3 regions of the Cribrihabitans neustonicus genome follow, and region 1 is predicted to be linked to each of the others. Evidence: riboswitches for the same ligand, from Rfam matches in the RefSeq annotation. Region 1 holds a riboswitch; each other region holds the start of a gene.
What was found. A riboswitch is a leader RNA that binds a small molecule or an ion and turns the genes downstream of it on or off. The one in region 1 is predicted to bind cobalamin.
Positions count from the first base shown of each region.

Region 1 (3,997 bases):
GCGCCCCAGCATGCGCCCGAGCCATCCGGCGTTCTTCTATGCCCTGCGCGCGAGTGACACGCCCGAGGCGGAGCTGGTGAACATGCTGCTGGCTGAGCTCGCCCCGCGCGACTTCCGCCAGCTCTTCATCTGCCACAAACAGGCTTTCTACCGTCTCTACAGCACTTGGCCCGAGGCCAAGAAGACTTACGCGGCAGAGTTCCTCGCCCGTGAATACGCCGTCGACAAGGCGGGCGCCCGGGCTGCGCTTTTTGGCCACGAGCCAGACATGGAGGGCAAGACCCCGGCGCTGCCCTGGGGCCCGCGCGGCCAGAGCGTCCGGTCCGAGCGGCTGGTGGAGCGGGTCGGCCCCTGGGGCGCGGTAAGACGCGGGCGGGGGCGCTGAATGTTCGGCTTCCTGCGGCTGGTGCTGCTCCTCGCGGTCGGGCTCACGGTGGTCTATGCTGCCGTCTCGCTCTACTCGCGCGAGGTGCGGCGCGCCAAGCTCAAGCGCCACTGGAAACACAAGGGCTTGACCGGCGACCGCGCGGCCTTCATCCAGCGGGGGCTGAAACAATACGACCGCTCGTTCCGGCGCCGTCTGATCCTGCTGGTCTACATCATTCCGCTGGGGGCGATCGCGCTCCTGGTCTACGTCATTAACTTCATGTGAGGTGCTGCCGATGCGATACATCAAATGGGGCGTCCTGATCCTGGTCTGGCTGGTGATCGGCGCCTTCCTGCATTACACGCTGCCGCAATATGACGTGGTGCGCATCGTCAACACTTACGAGGAACGTCAGGAGCTTAACGACTGGACCCGGATCTTCTGGTCGACACCGGACGATCAGTCGGCCGAGCTGCAGAACCGCGATGTGCAGTTCATCCAGGCGGTGCGCCCCAACGGCCGCGCCATCGTCTACCGTAACGAAGACACCGGTTGGAACTGGCCGCCCTATTTCAAGTTCGACACCGCGAACCTTTATACCGATGCCAATGATGCGATCTCCACCAAGGCCAACCCCGAGTGGGTGGCGGTGATGCATTACGGCTGGCGCAACGAGTTCCTGTCGGCCTTTCCCAACGCGGTCTCGATCAAGACGGTGGCCGGGCCTGACGACAAGCCCACCAACTGGCCCACGATTATCATCCTGGTACTGCTGGCAGCGCTGTTCTGGGCCATTTACGTGCGCTGGCGCCGCTTCCGCCGCGCCCGGATCGACCCGATGGTGGAGCAGGTGGAGGACAGCTTCTACGCCGCGGGCGATGCGATCTCCGAACGCGGCGGCCGGTTCAGGCGCTGGCTGGACAGCTGGAAGTCGAAGTGACCACGGGCGGCCGTCCCACGGGGCGGCCGCGCAGTCACACGATCCGGTAGGTGTTCTGGACCATTCCGGTGCCAAGCCGGCGCGAAGCCATCAGCTCCAGCCCGATGTCGCTGTCGAGAGGCCCGAACAACGGAATGCCGCTGCCAATCAGCACCGGTACCGTGGTGATGGTGAGATCGGCGATCAGCTCTTGGCGCAGGAACGATTGCACCAGTCTGCCGCCATCAATGTAGGCGCGTCTCCAGCCTTCCTGCTGCAGCTCTTGCATGAGGCCGGCGGGAGACGCGCGGCTCAGCCGGACCTTGTCCTGCAGGTGCCCGGGAACGTCCCCGCTGGTCAGGCTGCTGCTCAGGACGATCACGGGCTTTGAATAGGGCCACTGTCCGAACCCGAGCACGTTGCGGAAAGACCCCGTCCCCATGACAAGGCCGTCGACGCTGTCCATGAAGGCGGCAAAGCCGCTTTCCTCGTCGCTCGTGCCTGGCTGCCGGGTCAGCCAATCGAGCGAATGGTCCTGCCGGGCCACGTATCCGTCCAGGCTGGTTGCAATGAAAACATGGCCAGTCGTCATCTGAAACTCCCTCAACCCCTGCCGCCTCGTGCCGCCAAGTATACCCGGAAAGCGTGTCTGTGTGCAGGCGTGCAGCTGGCCTTTAGCCTGGGCAGCGATTCGGAGGGCGCCGCGCTGGAAAGCGGCGGGTCCTCAGGGCCTTGCCGCAAACAGAGGGCAGAGTGCCGGTTTGATATCCCGCCGCCTGAACCGGCTCCGGGACGCAGAACCCCTATGTCTTTTTCCGGTTTCGGCCGGTCGGATTTGTCGCCGTCAAGACCGTGGAAAGAGGGCAATTTCCGCCGCAGCAAGGTGCCGTCCTTCGGGGCGGAGAATTGGGAAGCTGGTGAAATTCCGGCACTGCCCCCGCAACGGTGAACCCGGGCAAGGCATGGCAGATCACCACTGAGGCGCGCGCTTCGGGAAGGTGCCATGCCCGCCGCAGGCGGCCCCGGGCAAGTCCGGAAACCAGCCTTGCCAGGAAACGTCAACCGCGGGCAGCGGCAGGGCGGTTGCGGGCGCGTGCCAGCGGCCTCTCCCGGCTCATGCCCGCACCCAGCCAACAGGGCCGCGGGGATGCGGCTTCAGGAGAGATGCAGATGCTTCAGGACAGCGAAATCCTGGCCAAGCTGATGGCGCGGCAGCAGAATTATTCCCTCGAACAGGCGTTTTATACTGATCCGGGCGTTTTCGATCTGGACCTGCGCCAGATCTTCTACCGTGAGTGGCTGTTTGCCATCCCCGCCTGCGAAATCCCGAAGCCCGGGAATTACGTCACCCACCAGGTCGGCAGCTACAACGTCATCATCGTGCGCGGCAGCGATGGAGAGGTGCGTGCCTTCCACAACGCCTGCCGCCACCGCGGCTCGGTGGTCTGCAAGGCGAAGAAGGGCAGTTCGCCCAAGCTGGTCTGCCCCTACCACCAGTGGACCTACGAGCTTGACGGCAAGCTCCTCTGGGCGCGCGACATGGGTCCGGATTTCGACGCCTCCAAACACGGGCTGAAACCGGTCCACTGCCGCGACCTTGCCGGGCTGATCTACATCTGCCTCGCCGATCAGGCCCCCGATTTCGACACCTTCGCGGAACTTGCGCGCCCCTACCTGACGCCGCATGACCTCACGAACGCGAAGATCGCGCATGAAAGCACCATCGTCGAGAACGGCAACTGGAAGCTGGTCTGGGAGAACAACCGCGAGTGCTACCACTGCGGCGGCAACCACCCTGCGCTCTGCCGCACCTTCCCCGAGGATCCTTCCGTCACCGGCGTCGAAGGCGGCGAGACCCCGCCGCACCTGCAGAAGCATTTCGACCGGATCGAGGGCGCGGGCTGCCCGGCGCAGTTCCAGATCGACGCCCGCGGCCAGTACCGCCTGGCGCGGATGCCGCTGAACGAAGGCGCCGAGAGCTACACGATGGACGGCAAGGCCGCGGTCGCCAAGCCGCTCGGCCGGGTGCCCTTCGCGGATGCGGGCACGCTGCTGAAGTTCCACTACCCGACCACCTGGAACCACTTCCTGCCGGATCACTCCATCGTGTTCCGCGTGACCCCGATCAGCCCGACCGAGACCGAAGTCGCTACCAAGTGGCTGGTCCACAAGGACGCGGTGGAGGGGCAGGACTATGACCTCAAGCGCCTGACCGAGGTCTGGACCGCCACCAACGACGAGGACCGCATCGTGGTCGAGGACAACCAGCGCGGCATCAACTCGCCCGCCTACGAGCCCGGCCCGTACTCGCCGAGCCAGGAAAGCGGCGTCATCCAGTTCACCAACTGGTACGGTGCGCAGCTCATGCGCGCGCTGACCGGGCGCAACCTGATCGCGGCGGAGTAAGCGCATGGGACTGCTTGCGAATTTCGAGACGCTGGACGAAACGCTGGCGTGGAAGGACGACGAGATGCTGGAATGCGTCACCGTCGTGCCGGAGGCGCCCAACACCGCCACCTTCAGCTTCCGCGCGCCCTCGGGCTGCTGGTTCAAGTACCAGCCCGGCCAGTTCCTCACGCTGGAGCTGCCGGTGCCCGAAGGCACCGTCTGGCGCACCTACACGATCAGCTCCTCGCCCTCGCGGCCCTTGTCGATCTCGGTCACGGTGAAGGCGCAGGCGGACAGTATCGGCACCCGCTGGATGCTCGACC
Region 1 covers NZ_JBMERQ010000002.1:609,268-613,264, forward strand. Annotated here, with positions in the region: gene ACOHWE_RS07985 (DUF6638 family protein) at 1-385, shown strand, start outside; gene ACOHWE_RS07990 (hypothetical protein) at 386-652, shown strand; gene ACOHWE_RS07995 (DUF1523 family protein) at 663-1,307, shown strand; gene ACOHWE_RS08000 (dihydrofolate reductase family protein) at 1,342-1,878, opposite strand; cobalamin riboswitch at 2,151-2,348, shown strand; gene ACOHWE_RS08005 (aromatic ring-hydroxylating oxygenase subunit alpha) at 2,457-3,692, shown strand; gene ACOHWE_RS08010 (FAD-binding oxidoreductase) at 3,697-3,997, shown strand, end outside.

Region 2 (3,997 bases), on a different contig from region 1:
CGCGCCAATCTCGTTCAGCGGCACCGCATGTGCCGCCGTCAGCGCCTGGATCGAGGTGATGCCGGGGATCACCGCAAGCCGCAGATCCGCCCGCGCCCGGAGCCGTTCGGCGATCCGCATGGTGCTGTCATAAAGCGCCGGGTCGCCCCAGACCAGGAACCCCGCTTTGCCGCCGCCGGGCAGGGCTTCGATGAGCGCCCGCCACCAGATATCCGCGATGGCGTCATGCCAGTCATCCACCCGCTGGCGGTAATCGCGGGTTGCCTCATCGCGCCGGGGCAGGGCGAATTCCACGATCCGCGGGCCGCCCCCCGTGATCGCCTGCGCGCAGATCTCCTTGCGCAGCCCGGCGAGGTCATCCTTGCCCGCGCCCTTGGTGGGGATCAGGATCACGTCCTGCGCATTCAGCGCCGCAACCGCTTGCAGCGTCATGTGCTGGGGGTTGCCGGTGCCGATGCCGATCAGGGTGAGGTCAATCATGCCAGGGCCTTCATCTTCGATGCGCGGCTTACCAAAGACGGCGCCGCGCGCTGTTGTCCGCAAGCCTGCCGTCTGCAAGCCTGCGCTTCACTCACAAACCTTCGCCATCTGACTGCACGGTGACGCTGGCCGTGACCGGCTCGCCCTTCACCGTCAGCGGGCTGTGGCTGTTGCTGTTGAGCGAAACCGTCACCTCGGCGCTGCCCGCGGGCAGGGAGGGGATATGCAGCCACTCGCCGTACAGCCGGGCGACCTTCTCGCCGTTCACATAGACATGCGCATGGCCCTCTCCGGCTGCATCCGCGGCAGAGGCATTCTGCGGTGCAAAGCGGAAGTTCTCCGTCGTGGCCTGCAGGTTCCAGCCGGACATCGGGTCCTTCATCACTTCGAGCGCCACCCGGGGCGCATCGCCGCCCGCGGGCAGGTCGGTGGCGGTGCCATGGGCATGGCCGGCGATCTCCGCCTGGCCGCCGCCGTGATGCGCCGGGCCGCCATGGTCGTGGCCGTCGAAGGTGACGCCATTGCCGGCCGCAGTCACGAAGCCCGCGCCGCCGCCAAAGACCAGCCCGATGGCAAAAAGAGCAAGAGAGCGGGACATTTTCTCATCCTCATCAATAGAACGCCCCCGCCGGTCTGCGGCCAGCGGGGGCGGAAAGTGCTGCGGATCAGGCCGCGGCCGCTTCGCGCTTGCCTTCCGCCTGCCAGAAATGGCCGGCGAATGTGCCCAAGAGCACCCAGGCCGCCATGCCGACGCCGAAGGCGCGGGCGGCAAACAGCGCGCCGATCTCGGTCGGCACCGGACCGGAGAAGCTTTCCGGCTCCGGCGCGCCTGCCACATGGGGGGCCAGCAGCAGCACGGCAGCGATCAGATAGGCGGTAAGCCCGCCGCCAAAGGCAATGAGCCACATGGCAACACCGGCCGCGGCGACGGTCAGCGTCCACCAGACCTGGCGCAGTCCCACGTCCGCAGCCGCCACCCCCGGCACCTCGGGCGCCAGCGACAGGCCGGGCGCAAAGTGGAAGGTGATGAAGCCCGCCAGACCCCACAGAAGGCCGCTGCGGGCGGTGACGGCATGGCCCTGGCGCTCGGCCAGCGACATCAGCGCCACCATCACCAGCGCATAGCCGGTGTAAGTCAGCATGGTGAAGATGATGCTGAGCCCGTCGCGCATCAGGTCAGCGCCCGGCAGCTCGGGATGCGCCGAGATGGCCGCGCCCCCGAAATGCACCAGCTCACCGGATTCATAGAGTTCGGCATGCAGCAGCACCGGCTGCACGAAAACGAGCTGCAGCAGGGCGGTAATCAACCCTGCTGCAGCACCAGCGAAAAGGCCGCTGGTCAGAATACGGCTGAACATGGCCTTAGTGGCAGGGGAAGCCGGTGGCGTGGCGCACGTCATGCGCGGCGTCATGCAGGGCGGAGGCCTGCACGTGGCCGGTCAGCGTGATGATGCCCAGGCCCAGAACCACGGCAAACAGGGCCGGGATCAGGCTGGTGCCGGCGGCGGATGCCTTAAGCGTTTTCGTCGTCATGTCTTGTCCTCCTTGCCGTCACACCCGACGGCACAAGTGTTCCGTTGCGCTACGGCCGGTCTCCTGACTCGCGGGTCGCTGCTGCCGTCCACCTTCCCGGCTTGCGCCAGTGGCATTGGACGGCCGCTCGCCGCTCACAGTCGCGGGGGCGGTTGAGGCTGCGGCGCCGCGATTTGGTCCGCCGTTCCTCATTCCCGTTTCAGTCCTGGCGCTTGGCACCACTGGACACCGTATCAGTTTGTTTTGCCCGCCGCGCACCGCTCTGGTCAAGGCTGAAACCGTCCTGTTGCGCATGCTTCGCGGCAGGGCCCCGGAAAATGGAGATTCTCCGGCCAAAATTCCGGGCCGGAATCTTTCCCGCCCGCGGCAGACGGCGGCTCAGCATCCGTGCGCCGGGATGCGGGCCAGCGCCTTGAACCGCAGGGCTCCCAGCGGGCGGGCATCGGCGAAATCGCCATCGAGGCTCCCGGCATACAACCTCAGGAAGGTCATCAGGTCCGGCAGGTCGGCGGCGCTGATTCCTCCGAACAGATAGGCGGTCTTGCCGCTTTGCCGCACCGCCAGCGTCTGCGGGCGGCGGCAGCCGGACATGCAATCGGCCTCAGCCAGATCCGCCGCCAGCCCTGCCTCCTGCAAGGCAGCCGCCAGCTGCGGCAGCAGCTCCGGAGCGGCATCGCGGCAGGTGCGGCAGAGGGTGATGGCGGGGCGGCTCATGCGTTCGGTGATGCGTGGTCTGGTGCGGCGGGCAGCTCGCTGTCCGCCAAGGGCCCGTAGAGGATCAGCACCGGCGCGCTGGTCTCCATCTTGCGCAGGACCTGCGGCAGCTCGCCCACCGTGTGGCAATAGAGCGACTGCGCAGGCGTCGAGACCCCCAGCGCCACCAGCGCATGGGTTTCCGGCGGCAGCCCCGCCTGCATCAGCTTTTCCGCCAGCGCCGCAAAGGTGCGCTTGCCCATGTAGACCACGGTGGTCGCCTCGGGATCCGCGAGGGCTGCGAGGTTCAGGTTCTCCGGCAGCCCGCCGGTCACGTCATGGCCGGTGATGAACTGCAGCCGCCGCGCCGTCATCCGCCGGGTGAGCGGGATGTTCGCTGCTGCCGCCGCCGCCGAGGCCGCGGTGACGCCGGGCACGATCTCAAAACCGATGCCGGCTGCGCGCAGCGCGGTGATTTCCTCTTCCAGCCGCCCGAAGACACCCGAGTCTCCGGACTTCAGCCGCACCACATGCGCGCCGGAAGAGGCGTATTCCACCAAGAGCTGGCTTACGTGGTCCTGCTTGGGCGAGGGGCGGCCTGCGCGCTTGCCGACGCCGACCAGATCGGCGTCAGCGCGGGCGTGGGACAGGATCGGCCCCGACGACAGGTCGTCGAACAGCACCGCATCCGCCGCCTCTAGCCGCTTCACCGCCTTGATGGTCAGCAGTTCAGGGTCGCCGGGGCCGGAGGAGACGAAACTCACGAAACCGCTCATGCGCGCTCTCCGGTGATCAGGTGGAAGAAAGTGCCGGTGACATGCCCCTTGACCGATCCGGTCTCGGGCACCGGGTTTCCGTCGGCGTCCATCACCCGGGCCAAGGGCGCGTCGGGCTCGTCCAGGATGGTGGAATAGTGGAATTCATGCCCGCGCAGGGCGCAGCCCGCGGCAAAGCCCGGCATCCCCGCCTCCAGAACGGCGCGGCGGTAGCCAAGGTGGAACTTGCGCTTTTCGTAAGACGTCACCAGTCCCAGCAGCCCGGCCATCCGGTGCCGGTTGCCCTGCTTGTCGATCAGCGCCTCGCCAAGCGCCATGTAGCCGCCGCATTCGCCATGCACCGGCCGTGTCTCAGCGTGCTTGCGCAGGCCCGCGCGGAAGGTGTCTGCCGCGGCCAGCGCTGGCCCATGCAGCTCAGGATAGCCGCCGGGCAGCCAGACCAGATCGGCGTCCGGGGCCGGGGCCTCGTCCGCCAGCGGTGAGAACGGCAGGATCTCCGCCCCGGCCGCGCGCCA
Region 2 covers NZ_JBMERQ010000004.1:122,426-126,422, reverse strand. Annotated here, with positions in the region: gene cobF (precorrin-6A synthase (deacetylating)) at 1-480, opposite strand, end outside; gene ACOHWE_RS11990 (hypothetical protein) at 572-1,078, opposite strand; gene ACOHWE_RS11985 (CbtA family protein) at 1,146-1,838, opposite strand; gene ACOHWE_RS11980 (CbtB domain-containing protein) at 1,843-2,013, opposite strand; cobalamin riboswitch at 2,050-2,261, opposite strand; gene ACOHWE_RS11975 (DUF1636 family protein) at 2,392-2,727, opposite strand; gene cobA (uroporphyrinogen-III C-methyltransferase) at 2,724-3,482, opposite strand; gene ACOHWE_RS11965 (cobyrinic acid a,c-diamide synthase CobB) at 3,479-3,997, opposite strand, start outside.
Region 2: linked by a shared signal. The riboswitch ahead of ACOHWE_RS11980 (CbtB domain-containing protein) and the one ahead of ACOHWE_RS08005 (aromatic ring-hydroxylating oxygenase subunit alpha) in region 1 are both predicted to bind cobalamin.

Region 3 (3,997 bases), on a different contig from region 1:
AGCCGGGAGGGCTGCGCCCGGCCTCGGGTGGGTGCGAAGCGCCCTCCCGTTTTGCCGGAGGCAAACCTCCGGTTTGACGGGGAGGCCGGGCGCGGCCCGGCCTATCGGCCGGGCCAGGCATGTCAGTATGCGCTGCGCCCGCATCAGGTTTACGCCCCCAGTTCGGCGCGGATCGCCTGCTCGTCGATGTCGTGATGCTCGGCGATCACCACCAGCTGGGTCTTGCGCGGCTGCGCCCCCCATGGCTGGTCGTACTGCGCGCGCAGGCGTTCGCCCACAGCCTGAACCAGCATCCGCATCGGCTTCCCCTCCACCGCGACATAGCCTTTGACGCGCAGGATGTTACGTTCGCGGGCCAGCTTCACGATGGCATCCTGCAGCGCCTGCGGGTCGGAGACTTCGCCCATTTCGACCACGATGCTCTCGAAATCGTCATGCTCGTGGTCGTGGTGGCCGTCGTGGTGGCTGGGGCGGGCCTCCAGATCGTCTTCGGCGGCGGCGCCCAGGCCCAGGATGATGCGCGGGTCGATGACGCCTTCGCTCATCGGCAGGATCGGCAGCTTGCGCGGCGCCTCGGCCTCGATCACGGCGCGGGCTTTCTCCACCCCCTCATCGCCGGCCAGGTCGGCTTTGGACAGAAGCACGATGTCGGCACAGGAGATCTGGTCTTCGAACACCTCGGACAGCGGGGTTTCGTGGTCGATGCTGTCATCGGCCTCGCGCTGGGCCTGCACGGCGTCGAGATCAGGGGCGAACTGGCCCTTGGCGACGGCCTCGGCATCGGCGAGCGCAATCACCCCGTCGACGGTGATGCGCGAGCGGATCGCGGGCCAGTCGAAGGCCTTCAGCAGCGGCTTCGGCAGCGCCAGGCCCGAGGTCTCGATCACGATGTGGTCGGGCTGCTCGGGCAGGGCCATCAGCTGCTCGATGGTAGGGATGAAATCATCCGCCACGGTGCAGCAGATGCAGCCGTTGGCGAGCTCCATGATGTTCTCCGCCGGGCAGTTTTCATCGGCGCAGGACTTCAGGATGTCGCCGTCCACTCCGGCGGTGCCGAACTCGTTCACCACCACGGCCAGGCGCTTGCCCTGCGGGTTCTGCATCAGGTGGCGGATCAGCGTGGTTTTGCCCGCGCCAAGGAAGCCGGTGATGATGGTGACAGGGATCTTGTTGAGATCGCTCATGATTACTCCTCGGAAGGGAAGCCGGCCGGCGGGATGCGGGCGACAGATTGTTTGCGGAAAGCGGCGGGGCGCTCGCGCCAGGGCACGAGACCGTCAGCAGTAGCGGCATAGGCGGCGGCACCTTCGAGGATCTCGCCCACGTGCTGGTCCGGGTCCATGTCGCCGTAGATGTAGCTCCAGCGTTCCTCGCCGCCGGTGAGCGCCACCGAGCAGCCGCGCGAACAGGCCGACAGGCACTTCACGCCGCGCACGGTCACGCCCTCGGGGATGCCTGCTTCCTTGAGGGCTGCAAGCAGGATGCTGCCGGGGCGCGGCGCCTCGGGATCTGTGCCCTCGCGGCGGCAGGTCAGGCAAACGGTCAGGGTCACCGGGTCTTGCGGGCTGGCGGGGTCTGCCGCCTGATCATCAGCCATCTCGTGCGTCTCCTGTCGCGGCAGGCAGGCGGGGACGGCCAGAAAGGGGCGCACGGGTGCAGGCCCCTCAACCGGTCGCGGCACACCCCGTCCGCCCGTTGAATTCACGTCGCTGGCAGGTCTCCCGGCTTACGGATCCCAGAGCCGGTTGGCCCTGACGGTCATCCTGCCTTCCCGGCGCGCAGATGCGCGGCCAGTGGCATGGCAACCTCTCCGGTCACGGTCGCGGGGGCGGCTGTTCTTGAGCCCTCCCCCAAATTCATGGGGGCCGGGCCTTCACATTCCCTCTTCGCCTGCGGTTGCAGGAACCAGCAAAACCCCCTTGCGCTATCGCGGGCTTCTTTGTCAAGACATGGGTAAACCAGCAGGAGGCCCCCCGTGAGTGAAAAGTCTGAAACCGGCATTTCGGAGCAAGAAGCCGCCCGCCACGCGTCGAAGATGGCGAAGAAGAAGGCTGCGCGCGACCGGATGATGAAAACAAAGGAGGGCGAGAAGGGGCTGATCATCGTCAACACCGGCCCGGGCAAGGGCAAATCGTCCTCCGGTTTCGGCATGATCATGCGCTGTATCGCCCACAAGATGCCTTGTGCCGTGGTGCAGTTCATCAAGGGCGCCTGGGCCACCGGGGAGCGGACGCTGATCGAGGAGAACTTCGGCGATCTCTGCCAGTTCTACGCGATGGGCGAGGGCTTTACCTGGGAGACCCAGGACAAGGCCCGCGACATCGCTGCCGCGCAGAAGGGATGGGAGAAGGCCAAGGAGATGATTCTGGATGAGCGCAACGCAATGGTGCTCTTGGATGAAATCAACATCGCGCTGCGCTATGAATACCTCGATTTGCAGGAGGTGCTGGAGTTCCTGGTGGAGCACAAGCCGCCGATGACCCATGTGGTGCTGACGGGCCGCAACGCCAAAGAGGAGCTGATTGAGGTCGCCGACCTGGTGACCGAGATGGGCCAGGTGAAGCACCCGTTCCGCGCAGGCATCAAAGCGCAGAAGGGCGTCGAGTTCTGAGGATTTCGCGGCCGTTTTCTCCGGAGGCTCCGGCAGGCGGCATAAGCTCGGACGCGGCGCCAGGCCTTGAAACGTTCCGGCTTGGGGTATCTCGGCTTGCGTTGAAATCACCGGCTTGAGGTTTTGCGCTTTGCTTCGCAAATCGCGGGGGGCGGGGGCGGCGCCTGCGGCGCCGCCCCCGCCCGGCCCAACGCTTTCCGGGGCGCCGCGAGGCGCATCGCGGAAGGGGCGGGAGTGCTTCCGGTTCGTTCGGCACCTAAGGTCAGAAATGCTGCCCCGTTGTTTCGCGTGCGAAACATCGGGGCAGGCGGGCTGATACTTTTTGTAGGCGCTGCAGTGCCTGCGGGCGCGGATATCTGGGGCGGGGCAACGCGGGCAGGTGATATACCGGTCTGCCGGGCGCCAGCGGGCGGCAGGCGGTCCGGCACGGACCCGGCTTTGCCGAAACGGTGGAAGAGGAATAAAAGGGTGGAAGAGGAATAGAAGCCGCGCATCGCAGGCGCGCGCGGGGGCGGTCCATCGGGTTCTGGCTGCCAGTTTATCCCAGCCAAATCCGCACGCCCTTTCGAGGAACCGCTTTGCCGCAGCCAAACCGCCGCCGCGTGCGAGCGCGCCGGCGATGCGCGGCGGCCTCCGGCCTTGTTCCGCGCGTACCGGTGCTCAATGCCTGGCCTGCCCTTGATGGGGGCAACTGGGCGGGGAGAAACCGCGCGCCCGGCTGAAGGCCGGGGAGCGTGCGTCCGTGATACGCAGCCGGTGTTTCGCACCGGACCGAAGCCGCGCGCACCCTGCGCCTCAAGCCGCCAGCTGCGCGGCCTTGCCCTCGACATAGGCATCCACCGCCGAGCGCTGGGTCTCGTCCAGGCGCAGGCCGAGCTTGGTGCGGCGCCACAGGTAGTCGTCGCCGCTCCGCACCCATTCCCTCTGCACCGCCCAGTCCAGCTCGCGCGCGGTGATGGTGGCGCCGAAGTCCTGGCCCAGGTCCGCGGCCTCCCTGGCGTCGCCCAGCACCTGCCAGGCCTCGGTGCCGTAGGCGCGGATCATCCGGCCGGCCCAGTAGGGGGTGAGGAAGGGGTAGTCGGCCGCGAGCTTCTGCGTCAGCGTCTCGACCTCCGTCACCGCGAAATCGCCGCCCGGCAAGGCCACGCCCGTGGTCCAATTGCCCGGGATCTGCGGGAAGACCTCGCCGATCTTGGCAAGCGCGGCCTCGGCCAGTTTGCGGTAGGTGGTGATCTTGCCGCCGAAGACGTTCAGCAGCGGTGCTTGCGCCTTGTCCAGCGTCAGCACGTATTCGCGCGTCGCCGCAGTGGCGGAGCTGGCGCCGTCGTCATAGAGCGGGCGGACGCCGGAGTAAGTCCAGACGATATCTTCGCGCCGGACCGGCTG
Region 3 covers NZ_JBMERQ010000004.1:107,839-111,835, reverse strand. Annotated here, with positions in the region: gene cobW (cobalamin biosynthesis protein CobW) at 150-1,184, opposite strand; gene ACOHWE_RS11910 (DUF1636 family protein) at 1,187-1,597, opposite strand; cobalamin riboswitch at 1,695-1,925, opposite strand; gene cobO (cob(I)yrinic acid a,c-diamide adenosyltransferase) at 1,976-2,611, shown strand; gene glpD (glycerol-3-phosphate dehydrogenase) at 3,407-3,997, opposite strand, start outside.
Region 3: linked by a shared signal. The riboswitch ahead of ACOHWE_RS11910 (DUF1636 family protein) and the one ahead of ACOHWE_RS08005 (aromatic ring-hydroxylating oxygenase subunit alpha) in region 1 are both predicted to bind cobalamin.